2 regions of the Ralstonia sp. OTU4908 genome follow, and region 2 is predicted to be linked to the other one. Evidence: riboswitches for the same ligand, from Rfam matches in the RefSeq annotation. Region 2 holds a riboswitch; the other holds the start of a gene.

Region 1 (7,248 bases), on a different contig from region 2:
CGATACCGGCGGCAGCCAGCAGGGCGGGCGACTGTTCGGACGCACCGCGGTGGTGGGCCTGGAAGGCGACTACGGCAAGCTCTACCTCGGCCGGCAATACACGCTGGCACACGAGGTTTTGTCTTCGTACGAGGCGATGGCGTTTGCCAACAACTCCATCGTCGGCTATCAGGGCGGCAACTACACCGGCCTGCGCTACGACAACACGGTCAAGTACATCAAGTCGTTCGGCGGTCTGCAGCTTGCCGGCGCATGGACGTTTGGCGAAGCAGCCGGCAGCTTCAGCAAGAGTTCGGCCGGCGCCGGCTCGATCGTCTACAGCATGGGCTCGGCTGAAGTGGGCGCGGTGTATCAGGTCACGCGCGATGTGTCGTCGGCGTTCTTCGGCGCGGTGCCGGCGGCGCTTGCCAGCAAGCAGACGGTCTGGGGCTTTGGCGGCAAGCTGGATACCTCGATTGCCACGTGGTACCTCGGCTACACGAACAGCCGCCTCGACGTGGCCGACTACAAGAACCAGGCCGCCTATGTGGGCGCAAAGGTGCCGATCTCCGGCGCACTGAGCTTCATCGGCACCGTGCAGTACGACTGGATGAAGCACCTCGATGCCAGCGGCAAGCGCCTGACCACCGCCGGCATGCTCGACTACGCCTTCAGCAAGCGCACCGATGTGTATGCCGAGGTGGACTACACGCATCTGCAGGGGAGTTGGGTGGCGTTGGACAGCGCCGCCGCGTTCAACAACTCCGGCAACCTGTACGGCAACAACTCGCGCTTGGGCGTGATGCTGGGCGTGCGACACAAGTTCTGATCGCTTGGATCGTTCTCGCAATGAAAAAAAGCCCGCCAATGTTCCGGCGGGCTTTTTTCATGCTGCGATCAATGCAGCGGGCAATCTCGCGCGATCACGTCGCCTACCATGGCAGCGGTTGCGCCAGACAGCGTCCAGCCCAGGTGCCCGTGTCCCGTGTTGTAGAACACGCGCGCGTGCCGCCCTCGGCCGACGCGCGGCATCATGTCCGGCATCATCGGGCGCAAGCCGGCCCAGGGCACCACACGCGAGGTACCAATCGCAAAGTTGCGGCGTGTCCATGCCACCAGCGGTTCGATGCGGTCCGCGCGAATGTCGCGGTTGTAGCCATTGAACTCCGCCGTACCGGCCACGCGGAACCGGCCAGTGCCCAGGCGGCTCGTCACGATCTTCGCGCTCTCATCCAGCAGGCTGACCCACGGCGCGCCTTGCACGCTGGCATCGTCGTCCAGGTGCACCGTGATCGAATAACCCTTGACCGGATACACGTTGATGCGATCGCCCACGAGTTGTGCGATATGCCGGCTGCCCACGCCCGCGCACACGACCATCGCATCGGCGGCAAGGTCCTGCACGACATTCGCCGCGGTGGTGGAAAGGCGGTCATCGAGCGTGGTTTGCAACAGCAGGCGCACGCCGCTTTCGGTGGTTTCCACATGGCGCACATCCACGCCGTGCATGAATCGCACGCCGCGCTTCTCACACGCCTGTGCCAGGCCGCGCGTGAACTTGTGGATGTCACCGGTGGCGTCGGATGCGGTGAAGTAGCCGCCGTAGTAGTTGCCGCGCAGCGTCGGCTCAATGGCGGCGATCTCCTCGGGGCTCACGGCGTGCCGCTCAAGCCCGCCGGCGACGAGCAGGGCGTTGGCCTTGCCTGCTGCCGCAAAGCTGGCCTTGTCGTGATAGACGTGCAGAATGCCGCGCTTCTGCAGGTCGAAATCGATCTGCTCCCGTTCGGCCATCGCAAACAGATGCTTGCGTGCCTCGATGGCCATGCGTGTGGTCTCGATGGTGTTGCGGCGGTAGTGCGCGATGCTGGCCACGAACTCGCCGATCCACGAGTATTTGTGCCACGAGGGCTTGGGATTGAGCAGCAGCGGGGCATCGTTGCGCAGCATCCATTTGATGCCTTTGAGCAGCGTGCCGGTGCTGTTCCAGACTTCAGCGTTGCTGGCGGAAAGCTGCCCGCCGTTGGCGAACGATGTTTCCATGGCCGGGTACAGGTGGCGGTCGAGCACCGTGACCCGATAGCCGAGTTGCGAGAGCGTGTAAGCAGTGGTGACGCCGGATATGCCGGCGCCGACGATGACGATGTGCGTCATGGCGGTCCCTATGGAGTGATGTCATGACCGGACGATCCGGTCGGCTCACCCCATCTGTCTCGGGACCTGAGAGCTTGGGCGTCAGCAGCGCTGGCGCCTTCCCCTTCGGTGGGCGCGCGCGTGCACGCCTCTCTCCAGATTCGCAGTCGACGCCACAGTCCTTTTGCCTGAGAGTTTCCGGGGTGGTTGCTCCATCGGCGCCGGGCGTTGCACGTGCGTGCGTTGAGCCCGGTCTCTCCTGCGGCGTGTTGCAGCTGTCGTTGGTGCGTCAGCCGCGCCTGCGTGCTGCCGGTGTGGGCAGCGGGGGGGAGTGTGTCACGGGTTGTGAGGTTCGGCAAGTCGCGCTGTAGCGGATGCAACGGGAGGCGTGTCGTCCTTCAGGTCGACGCCGCTGCGGCCGAGCGCCAGCGCGCCGTTGAGCAGGTACACCAGTCGGGTCGCAGCCTGGTCATAGGCCAGGCCTGCCGGCCGCACATTGGAGATGCAGTTCCGCTCCGCATCGGAACGGCCAACACGCGGCGCGCAGGTCAGGTAAATGCCCAGGCTGTCAGGCGAACTCAACCCTGGCCGCTCACCGATCAGCATCACCACCTGCCGCGCGCCCAGCAGTGCACCGATCTCATCCCCCAGCGCAACCCGGGACTGCTCGGCGATGGCGACTGGCCCGATCGACCAGCCGGCCGGCAGACGCTCACGCACGCTGCGTAGCAGCGGCACTGCATGGCTTTGCACCGCCAATGCGGAGAGCCCATCGGCAATCACGAAGACAACGTCGAACGGCTGCGCTGGCCGCAACGCGCCAAGTCTTGCGCGGCTGGCCTCGTCAAGGCGGCGGCCAAGGTCGGGACGGCGCAGATATTCCGCGCGATCCGCAGCCGCGCTGTGCGCCGTCACCGCTGTGAAGCCCGCTTCCTCAAGCGCGGCCGCCACTGCTGCGCTATCGAGCGGCAGGTGCACGGCATCGCGCGCCTGGGCATGCGCCACGCCGAATGCCAGCACGGCGTCGGTCGTCTGGCTGTTGCCGGCGCGGCCCAGCGCGATACGGGCGTCGGTAAAGGCGCGCAGGTGCGCCCACGGATTCAGCTGAACGAGGGAGTGTTTCGGCATGAGCGGCTTCCCAACAAATTCACAGTGCGTGAGCCAACTGCAGCAGTGGTTGCCGCGCCGTGGCGTCTTGCAGGCGGCCGGCCGCATCGACGATGCCCATGCTTTGCAGCCACGCCTCGAACTCCGGTGCGGGCCGCAGGCCGAGCGAGTCGCGCAGATAGAGCGCGTCATGGAACGATGTGCTCTGGTAGTTCAGCATGATGTCGTCAGCGCCCGGCACGCCCATGATGAAATGGATGCCCGCCACGCCAAACAGCGTCAGCAGCGTATCCATGTCGTCCTGGTCCGCTTCTGCGTGGTTGGTATAGCAGACGTCGCAGCCCATCGGCAGGCCCATCAGCTTGCCGCAGAAGTGGTCTTCCAATCCGGCGCGGATGATCTGCTTGCCGTCGTACAAGTACTCCGGCCCGATAAAGCCGACCACCGTATTCACCAGCAAGGGCGAAAACGCCCGCGCTACGGCATAGGCACGCGCTTCCATCGTTTGCTGATCAACGCCGTGGTGCGCATTGGCCGACAGCGCGCTGCCATGGCCGGTCTCGAAATACATCACGTTGTTGCCGACCGTGCCGCGCGCCAGGCTTTGTGCTGCGTCATGGGTCTCGGCCAGCAAGGCCAGGCTGATGCCGAATCCCGCGTTGGCCTGTTCGCTGCCCGCCACCGACTGGAACACCAGGTCGACCGGCGCACCTTGGTCAATGGCGCGTATGGTGTTCGTCACGTGGGTCAGCACGCACGACTGCGTGGGAATGGCGTAGCGGTTGCGCAGCTCATCCACCAGTTGCAGCAGCGAAACGATGGCGCCGAGATTGTCGCCGGCAGGGTTGATGCCGATGGTCGCGTCGCCGCAGCCATAGAGCAGGCCATCGATGATCGATGCAGCAATGCCTTTGGGATCATCCGTCGGGTGGTTGGGCTGCAGCCGGACCGACAACCGGCCGGGCAAACCGATGGTGTTGCGAAAGCGCGTGACCACGCGGCACTTGCGCGCCACGGCGACCAGATCCTGGTTGCGCATCAGCTTGCTGACCGCGGCGGCCATTTCCGGCGTGATGCCGGGCGCGACGCTTGCCAGTGTCTGGCTGTCGGTCTCATGCAGGAGCAGCCAGTTGCGGAATTCCCCCACCGTGAGCGAGGCGATCGGGCCGAAGGCCTGCGCGTCGTGCCGATCAAGAATCAGGCGCGTGACCTCGTCGTCTTCATAGGGCACCAGCGCTTCGTTGAGAAACACCGACAGCGGCACATCCGCCAGTGCCATCCGTGCGGCCATGCGTTCGCCCTCACTGGCCGCGGCCAGGCCCGCCAGGTAGTCGCCGGAGCGCGCTGGGCTCGCTTTGGCCAGGAGTGTCTTGAGATCGTTGAACACATGGCGCTGTGCGCCAATGGTGTGGGCAAAGTGCATGATGGGATACCCGGCAGAGTCCAATGGCGGTGACGGCGATGCCTATCCTGCCACTTTAGTTGCCTTCCAAGCCATGGCGGCAATGTTCTAATACGGGTTTCTCAAACGTCGATATCCCGCGCCAATGACCGCTTCCGCCACACCGTCCCGTACACATCAAGCGGGCTCTGCCATGGAAGTGCTGGCGGTCTTTCTCAAGCTGGGCCTCACGAGCTTCGGCGGCCCTGTCGCGCATATCGGCTACTTCCGCCGCGAGTTCGTGGAGCGTCGGCGCTGGCTGGACGACGCCACATTCACCGATCTGGTCGGGCTGTGCCAGTTTCTGCCGGGGCCTGCCAGCAGCCAGGTCGGGTTTTCCGTCGGCCTGCTCCGGGCCGGCTGGCGCGGCGGGTTGGCGGCGTGGTGCGGCTTTACGCTGCCTTCCGTCTTGTTGCTGCTGGCATTTGCGATGCTCGCGCCGAGCCTCGGCGGCCCGTTTGGCGCGGGCCTGATCCACGGTTTGAAGCTGGTTGCCGTTGCTGTGGTGGCGCAGGCCGTGTGGGACATGGCGCGCAAGCTCTGTCCAGACTGGCAGCGCGCAGGCATCGCGGTACTCAGCATCGCCGTGCTTGGCGCGTTGACGACCGTCTACGCGCAACTTGTCGTGATTGCGCTTGGCGCCGCGCTGGGCCTGGTGTTGTGCCGGACATCCCGTCCGGCCAGCGGTAGCCAGAGGGCAGGGCAGGAGGCCGCATTCCGCGTGTCTCACGTGGCCAGCATCGTCAGCCTGTCGTTGTTCTGCGCGCTGCTGTTCGGACTTCCGGTTCTGACGGATCTTCATCCGTGGATGCCCGCGAAGGTATTCGACGCGTTCTATCGCTCTGGTGCATTGGTTTTTGGGGGCGGGCACGTCGTGCTTCCGTTGCTGGAGCAGCAGACGGTCGCGACCGGTTGGGTGGCATCGAACGATTTTTTGGCTGGCTACGGTGCCGCACAGGCCGTGCCGGGGCCGCTCTTCACCTTCGCCGCTTTCCTCGGTTGGACGATCGGGCCGGGGCTCAATCACTGGGCCGGGGCTGCCCTTGCTACGGTGGGCATTTTCCTGCCGGGCTTGCTGTTGGTCATCGCGGCGCTGCCTTACTGGCAGGGATTGCGCGCGCGCCCGTCCATGGCAGCGTTGCTTGCGGGGGTGAATGCCGCAGTGGTTGGATTGCTGGCGTTCGCCCTTTACACGCCGGTCTGGACGAGCGCAGTGCGGTCATGGAGCGATGTTGCCGTCGCGGTGACTGCGTTCCTGCTGCTGACACGATGGAAAACGCCACCGCTGATCGTGGTGGCGTTCTGTGCAGCGGCGGGTGTTGCCGCTGCCATGTTGGGTTGAATCGCGCGCTTCCTGTGAGCGCCAACCGGTAGCTGCGCAGGGCAGGGGCGTCATTCATCCATCAACCGAACCCTGACCTTTTTGCCCTTCATCGTGCCGGCATTGAGCTTGCGCAGCGCCTCGCGCGCGATGCCGCGTTCGACCGCGACGTAGGTCGAGAATTCCGTCACGTTGATCTTGCCGATCTGGTCGCCGCGAAAGCCGGCATCCCCGGTCAGTGCGCCGAGCACATCGCCGGGGCGGATCTTCTCCTTGCGCCCACCCAGAATCTGCAGCGTTTCCATGGGCGGCAGCAGCGGCGCATCGTTGCCGGTATCAAGCTCGTCGAGTTTGTGCCATTCGACCTCGCGGCCCATTGCTTCTTCGATATTGCCGACGCGGCCCATCTCGTCCATGCTGGCGAGGCTCAACGCCCAGCCGTTGTCATCGGCGCGGCCTGTGCGGCCAATTCGATGCACGTGCACTTCGGGGTCGGGCGTCACATCAACGTTGATCACCGCTTCGAGTTGCGCGATATCGAGCCCGCGTGCGGCAACGTCGGTCGCAACCAGCACCGAGCAACTGCGGTTCGCGAACTGGATCAGCACCTGGTCGCGTTCACGCTGTTCGAGTTCGCCATGCAGCGCGAGTGCGTGGATGCCCTGCGCGCGCAAGACGTCGAGCAGGTCTCGGCATTGCTGCTTCGTGTTGCAGAACGCGAGCGTGCTGACCGGTCGATAGTGCCTGAGCAGTTGCCCCACCGCATGCAGCCGCTGGCTGTCGGTCACCTCGTAGAAGCGCTGGCGGATCTTGCTGTCGTCGTGGCGCTCTTCGAGCTTCACTTCCTTCGGGTTGCGGAGAATCCGCTGGCTCAGCTTGGCAATACCTTCCGGGTACGTCGCCGAGAACAGCAGCGTTTGCCGGTCGGCCGGGCATTGGCGCACGACCGTCGCAATGTCATCGAAGAAGCCCATGTCGAGCATGCGGTCGGCCTCGTCCAGCACCAGCGTCTTCAGTGCACCGAGCCCGAGATTGCCGCGCTCCAGATGGTCCATGATGCGCCCGGGCGTACCGACGATGACGTGGGCGCCATGTTCAAGGCTCGCCGCCTGCGGGCGCATCGGTGTGCCGCCGCACAGCGTCAGCACCTTCACGTTTTCTTCGGCACGCGCCAGGCGGCGGATTTCCTGCGCAACTTGGTCGGCAAGCTCGCGCGTGGGGCAGAGCACCATCGCCTGCACGTCGAAGCTGCGCGCGTCGAGCCGTGCGA
Region 2 (7,248 bases):
TAGAGCACCGGGTAGTACGGCGCGAGACGCTTGGCCACGTAGTTGGCCGACAGGATGGCCGTCTCGGTGGCGGCCGTCAGGCCCGCCGCGCCCATCATCGCGATGTACATCCACGAGATCGGCAGGATCGACGCCGAGCCGAAGGCTGCGGCCGACACGTTGCCGATGTTCTGGCTCGCGTCTTCCCCCGAAGCTGCGCGCCCCGGAAGGAACGGCGCGAGGTGCGCGCCCACGGCCACCGGACCGACGCCCGGGCCGCCGCCGCCATGCGGAATGCAGAACGTCTTGTGCAGGTTCAGGTGCGAGACGTCGCCGCCGAAGTGGCCCGGCGCGGCCGTGCCGACCATGGCGTTCATGTTCGCGCCGTCCACGTAGACCTGACCGCCGTGGCTGTGCACGATCTCGCAGACGCGCTTCACGCCTTCCTCGAACACGCCGTGCGTGGACGGGTAGGTGATCATGATCGCCGCGAGGTTCTTGCTGTGCTCGGCGGCTTTCTTCTCCAGATCGGGCAGATCGACGTTGCCGCGCTCATCGCACGCCACGACAACGACCTGCATGCCGGCCATCTGCGCCGATGCCGGGTTCGTGCCGTGCGCCGACGACGGGATCAGGCACACATTGCGGTGCGCTTCGCCACGGCTGGCGTGGTAGGCGTGAATGATCAGCAGACCGGCGTATTCGCCCTGCGAGCCGGCATTCGGCTGCAGGCTCACGGCGGCGTAGCCGGTGGCGGCGCACAGCATCTGCTCGAGCTGGTCGATCATCTCGCGGTAGCCGACGGTCTGGTCGGCCGGCGCGAACGGGTGGATGTTCGAGAACTCGGGCCACGTCACCGGCAGCATTTCTGCGGTGGCATTGAGCTTCATGGTGCACGAGCCCAGCGGGATCATCGTGCGGTCGAGCGCGAGGTCCTTGTCGGCCAGGCTGCGCAGGTAGCGCAGCATTTCGTGCTCGGAATGGTGCGCGTTGAACACCGGGTGCGTCAGGTACGCGCTCTGGCGGATGAGCGAGGCCGGATACGCATCGGTGACGCCCGCTTCGGTCTGGTCGAAGTCCGGTGCGGCGGCGTGGGCGGCATGCGCGAAGACTTCCCACAGCGCCACGACATCGGCGCGCGTGACGGTCTCGTCCAGCGAGATGCCCAGTCGCGCATCGTCGATCTGGCGCAGGTTGATACCGTGCGCCTGTGCTGCGATGTGCAGGTTCGCGGTGCGCGGGCCGGTGGCGACGGTCAGCGTGTCGAAGAAGGCGTCGGCTTCCAGCGTGTAGCCGATCGCGCGCAGGCCGGCGGCCAGCGTGGCGGTCAGGCGGTGCACGCGCTGGGCGATGCGCTTCAGACCTTGCGGGCCGTGGTAGACGGCGTACATCGACGCCATCACGCCCAGCAGCACCTGCGCGGTACAGATGTTCGAGGTGGCCTTCTCGCGGCGGATGTGCTGCTCGCGCGTCTGCAGCGCGAGGCGGTAGGCCGGGTTGCCTTGCGCATCGATCGTCACGCCGACCAGTCGGCCGGGCATCGAGCGCTTGAACGCATCGCGCACGGCCATGTAACCGGCGTGCGGGCCGCCGAAACCGAACGGCACGCCAAAACGCTGCGTGTTGCCGATCACGACGTCGGCGCCCCATTCGCCCGGCGCGGCCAGCAGCGTGAGTGCCAGCAGATCGGCGGCGGCCACGACCAGACCGCCGGCGGCGTGCACGGCATCGGTCAGGGCCTGGTACGTCGCCAGATCGCCCAGCAGCGCACCGTTGGCGCCCGGGTATTGCAGCAGCACGCCGAACGCGTCGTGCTTGGCCGCGTCGGCCGCCGGGCCGGTCACCACTTGCACGCCGATCGGCTCGGCGCGCGTGCGCACGACTTCCAGCGTTTGCGGCAGCACGTCGTCGGCCACGAAGAACACGGTCGACTTCGACTTGCCGATGCGCTGCAGCAGCGTCATGGCTTCTGCAGCGGCGGTCGCTTCGTCCAGCATCGACGCATTGGCGATGTCCATCGCCGTCAGGTCGATCACCATCTGCTGGAAATTCAGCATCGCCTCCAGGCGGCCCTGCGAGATTTCCGGCTGATACGGCGTGTAGGCCGTGTACCAGGCGGGGTTCTCGAGGATGTTGCGCAGGATGACGCCCGGCGTATGCGTGCCGTAGTAGCCCTGGCCGATCAGGCTCTTGACCACGCGGTTCTGCCCGGCGATGCCGCGCAGCTTGGCCAGCGCCGCTTCTTCGGTCAGCGGCTGCGTGAATTCGCCCAGCGGCATGCCGTCCTGGCGGCGGATGGCCGGCGGAATCACGGCGTCGATCAGCGCGGCGCGGCTGGGGTAGCCCAGCGTGGCCAGCATGGCGGTCTGCTCGTCGGCAGACGGGCCGATGTGGCGGTGCGAGAAGGCGTCGCGCGCCTCCAGGTCAGCCAACGTCGGGCGTTCGGCGGCAAGCGCCGAGGAAGCGGGGTGCGGAGCGTTCATGGCAAGGGCTCGAAATTCAGGCGATGCAAGCAATGGCCTATGCGCTGCGCAGGTCAGGGCGCGCGCACCGGCCGGAGGACCGGCTTAGCCGATCTTGGCTTCGTAATCAGCAGCCGACATCAGGGCGTTCACGTCGTCGGCGTTGGTCGGCTTGATCTTGAACAGCCAGGCCTCGTAGGCGCCTGCGTTCACGGATTCCGGCGCGCCGGCGGCATCTGCGTTGTTGGCGACGATCTCGCCGGCCACCGGGGCGAAGATGTCGGAAGCGGCCTTGACCGACTCCACCACGGCAATCGCTTCGTCCTTGGAGACGGCGCGGCCGGCTTCCGGCAGCTCCAGGAAGACGATGTCGCCGAGCTGTTCCTGCGCGAAGTCGGTAATGCCGATGGTCAGCGTGCCGTCGGCTTCAACGCGGATCCACTCGTCGTGTTCGGTGTACTTCAGATCGGCGGGGACGTTGCTCATGAAAAGGTTCTCCGGAAAATGGGTATTGGGGGATGCAGATTCGGTGTTCAGCTGACCAGCGCCTTGCCATTGCGCACGAACGGCAGTTTAACCACAGTCGCGGTCAACTTGCGGTCGCGAATTTCGACCTGTACGTCGGTGCCAATGGTCACGTCCTTGGGCAGGCGCGCCAGTGCGATGGAGAGCGACAGGCTCGGGCTGAACGTGCCGCTGGTGATCTCGCCGTCACCGGCGGCGGTGATGACTTTCTGGTGGGCGCGCAGCACGCCGCCCTTGTCGCGCAGGATCAGGCCGACGAACTGTTCGCGTTGGCCGCCAGCCTGCAGCGCGGCCTTGCCTGTGAAGTCGCGTTCGCTTTGCAGGTCGACCGTCCAAGCGAGGCCGGCGTCGAGCGGCGAAACGTGCTCGTCCATATCCTGGCCGTAGAGGTTCATGCCGGCCTCCAGGCGCAGCGTGTCGCGCGCGCCCAGGCCTGCCGGGCGCACGCCGGCCTGCAGCAGGCGTTCCCACACGCCTGCGATCTGCGCGGCCGGCACGACCAGTTCGAAACCGTCCTCACCGGTGTAGCCGGTGCGTGCCACCATGATCTCGCCCACGTTTTCCACGGTGACAAAGCCCGCGTTGAAGGGCTTGAGCGCCTCGCCCACGGCCTGCGTGCCGGGCAGCGCGGCGTAGGTCTTGGCGCGCGCATTCGGGCCTTGCACGGCCAGAATGCCCAGCGGCTCGGCGCCCGCGTTGTTGTCGGAGCGGCGCGGCGTGATGGTCACGTCGGTGCCGGCGGCCGCGTTCTGCGCGACGATCCATTCCAGGTCCGTCGGTGCGGTGCCGGCGTTGACGACCAGGCGGAACCAGTCTTCGCGGAAGAAGTAGACGATCAGGTCGTCGATCACTCCGCCCTTGGGGTTCAGCATGCAACTGTAGAGCGCCTTGCCGGGGGTCTGCAGCTTGTCGACGTTGTTGGCGAGCAGCCCTCGCAGGAAGTCGCGCACACGCGCACCGGTGAGGTCGACCACGCACATGTGCGAGACGTCGAAGACGCCGGCGTCCTGGCGCACGGCGTGATGTTCTTCGATCTGGGAGCCGTAGTTGACGGGCATGTCCCAGCCGCCAAAGTCGACCATGCGGGCGCCCAGCGAGCGGTGGATGGCATTGAGCGGCGTGTGTTGGAGCGTCATGGAATCTCTCGGCAGAGGCGCCGCCACTGTGGCCGGGCGCGGCGCGTTATTCGGGACCAGAAAAACAAAAAGGCCACCCGCGCAGCCTGATGCCTCATGGTGACGCCATGAAGATCAACAAGCTGCGCAGATGGCCCCTCTGTCCTTGGTACCTGAGAGATTGCGAAGCGGGGCGCATAGCGGTGCGCGCCGTTCGTGAGCCCCTTCGGTGGGCGCCCGCAGTGGTCGTGCGGCGCCAGCTCTCCAGAGTGCGGTCGGACGCATGTCCGCCGATCCGCCCGGTCCTGGATGCCTGAGAGTTTTCGGGTGCTACCCCTTCGGCGGCGCCTTGCCGTGTATGGCCGGCACGCTCTCCCGGATGGATGGGCGGAATTTACGGAAGGGGGATGGGATTGTCAATCAGGACAAATCGATGGCGAATTTTGGCGGCCACACAGCCAAAAACGGCCACACCCTCGGGGCGCTGGCGGGGCCGCCAACCCAAAGCGTGTGGCCGGAGTGCGGGTGTTGGCTAGTCGCGCTTTGACTTACTTGCCGATTTGGCGACTGACCTGGTTTTCCTGCTGGTTCAGCGTGCGCTGTTCCTGCTTGGTGATGTGCCCACCGTTTTGCGAGGCCATGTCGCGCTCTTCCTGGCGAATCTGGCGGTCTTCCTTGTGCAGCTGGCGCGCCTGGCCCCTGGTGATTTCGCCTTCCTTCACCTCGTTGTGGATGCGCTTGTTCTGGTTGGCGAGGCGGTGGTTGACCTCGGCGCGGCGCGGGTGGTTCTTTTGCCATTGCGTCTGGGCGAAGGCGCCGGTGGTGGCGGACAGGGCGACGGCGGTTACAGCCAGGATCTTGACGATGCGGTTCATGGTTTCTTCCTCCGGTGGGCGGCTGACCGATTCAGCCGCTGTCCTGTCCATAACGGCACGTTTTGGCTCCGGGCTGACCGTCATCGTGTAACGGGGCGTAAGCGGTGTAACGGCCGGAAGCAAAGCGAGGGGCGCAAACGCGTGCGGTGCGGTATTGGCACCTCCGACGGCGCCCCGGCAAACGGCTTTTCATCGGCTCAATCGATGCAAAGGCGCCGTGCTACCATCGTCGTCCGCTGTCGTTCCCGCCTGCTTTTTCTTCCGCCTGTTCCCATGTCTTCCGGTCTCGTCCACGGGCTCAATGCTGCCCAATCCGAAGGTGTGCATTACCTCGACGGCCCATGCCTGGTGCTGGCCGGGGCGGGCTCGGGCAAGACGCGCGTGATCACGCAAAAGATCGCGCACCTGATTCTCGACAAGGGCTTCGAGCCCAAGCACATCGCCGCGGTGACGTTCACCAACAAGGCGGCCAAGGAAATGCAGGAGCGCGTGGCCAAGCTGATGGACGGCGAGACGCGCGAAGACGGCAAGCGCATTCCCATCAAGCAGTTGACGGTCTGTACGTTCCACTCGCTGGGCGTGCAGATCCTGCGGGCGGAAGCCGAGCATGTCGGCCTCAAGCCACGTTTCTCGATCATGGATTCGGACGATTGTTTCGGCATGATCCAGGAGCAGCTGGCGACCACCGACAAGCAGTTGATCCGCCGCGTGCAGAGCACGATCTCGCTGTGGAAGAACGGTCTCGTCGATCCGGACACGGCGATTGCCGAGGCGCTCGCCAACAACAACGTCGATGACCACCAGGCGGCGCTCGTCTATCGCAACTACGTGGCGACGCTGCACGCGTATCAGGCGGTGGACTTCGACGACCTGATCCGCATTCCCGCCGAGCTGTTCGCGCGCAATGAAGAGGTGCGCCTGAAGTGGCAGAACCGTCTGCGCTACTTCCTCGTCGATGAATACCAGGACACCAACGCCTGCCAGTATCAGCTGCTGAAGCTGCTGGCGGGCGGCTCGCACCTGCGTGCGCCGGCCTTTACGGCCGTGGGCGACGACGATCAGGCCATCTACGGCTGGCGTGGCGCCACGCTCGACAACCTCAAGCTGCTGCAGACGGATTTCCCGAACCTGAAGGTGATCAAGCTGGAGCAGAACTACCGCTCCACGGTGCGCATTCTGAATGCCGCCAACGCGGTCATCGCACAGAACCCGAAACTGTTCGAGAAGACGCTGTGGAGCGAGCACGGCATGGGCGACGCGATCAACGTGACCAGCGCCAATGACGAGGAGCACGAAGCGGAAAGCGTCGTCTTCAAGCTCTCTGCCCACAAGTTCGAGCGCCGCGCGCAGTTTCGGGATTACGCGATCCTGTATCGCGGCAACTTCCAGGCGCGCCTGTTCGAGCAGATCCTGCGCCGCGAGCGCATTCCGTACGTGCTCTCGGGCGGGCAAAGCTTTTTCGACAAGGCCGAGATCAAGGATCTGTGCGCGTACCTGCGGCTGATTGCCAACGCGGATGACGACCCCGCCTTCATTCGCGCCATCACCACGCCCAAGCGCGGTGTGGGCAATGCGACGCTCGAAGTGCTGGGTTCGTTTGCCGGGCAGGCCAAGGTGTCGCTGTTCGAGGCGGCGATGATGGGCGGCATCGAAGCGCAACTCGCGCCGCGCCAGCTCGAGCCGCTGCGCGTGTTCTGCGAATTCATCGTGCGGCTCTCGGACCGCGCCGCCAAGGAGCCCGCCGCCACGCTGCTCGACGAGATGATGGAAGGCATCCATTACGAGGCCTACCTGTACGACACCTACGACGAGCGCCAGGCCCAGAACAAGTGGACCAACGTGCTGGAGTTTCTGGACTGGCTCAAGCGCAAGGGCACCAAGCCCGAAAAGGATGACGACGAAGAGGCCGCCGGTTTCGACAATGCCGATGGCTTGATGGACGCCGGTAAAAACCTGCTGGAACTCACGCAGACCATCGCGCTGATCAGCATGCTCGAAGGCAAGGAAGAGGACCCGGATGCGGTGCGCCTGTCCACGCTGCACGCGAGCAAGGGGCTGGAGTATCCGCACGTGTTCCTGGTCGGCGTGGAAGAGGGCATCTTGCCGCACTGCCGCGAAGACGATGAGTTGACCGACGAGAAGATCGAAGAAGAACGGCGGTTGATGTATGTGGGGATCACGCGGGCGCAGCGCAGCCTGCATATCAGCTGGTGCAAGAAGCGCAAGCGGGCGCGGGAGACGGTGGTGTGCGAGCCGTCACGCTATATCGCTGAGATGAAGCTTGGAGAGGAT

What was found. A riboswitch is a leader RNA that binds a small molecule or an ion and turns the genes downstream of it on or off. The one in region 2 is predicted to bind glycine.
Region 1: linked by a shared signal. The riboswitch ahead of AAHM38_RS22850 (D-amino acid dehydrogenase) and the one ahead of gcvT (glycine cleavage system aminomethyltransferase GcvT) in region 2 are both predicted to bind glycine.

The regions. Positions count from the first base shown of each region.
Region 1 is NZ_JASATD010000047.1:13,236-20,483, forward strand. Features, by position in the region: gene AAHM38_RS22845 (porin) at 1-808, shown strand, start outside; gene AAHM38_RS22850 (D-amino acid dehydrogenase) at 877-2,130, opposite strand; glycine riboswitch at 2,276-2,381, opposite strand; gene eutC (ethanolamine ammonia-lyase subunit EutC) at 2,446-3,237, opposite strand; gene AAHM38_RS22860 (ethanolamine ammonia-lyase subunit EutB) at 3,257-4,639, opposite strand; gene chrA (chromate efflux transporter) at 4,764-5,999, shown strand; gene dbpA (ATP-dependent RNA helicase DbpA) at 6,050-7,248, opposite strand, start outside.
Region 2 is NZ_JASATD010000066.1:3,282-10,529, forward strand. Features, by position in the region: gene gcvP (aminomethyl-transferring glycine dehydrogenase) at 1-2,462, opposite strand, end outside; gene gcvH (glycine cleavage system protein GcvH) at 2,547-2,927, opposite strand; gene gcvT (glycine cleavage system aminomethyltransferase GcvT) at 2,975-4,102, opposite strand; glycine riboswitch at 4,232-4,359, opposite strand; glycine riboswitch at 4,372-4,469, opposite strand; gene AAHM38_RS24805 (hypothetical protein) at 4,630-4,956, opposite strand; gene AAHM38_RS24810 (UvrD-helicase domain-containing protein) at 5,230-7,248, shown strand, end outside.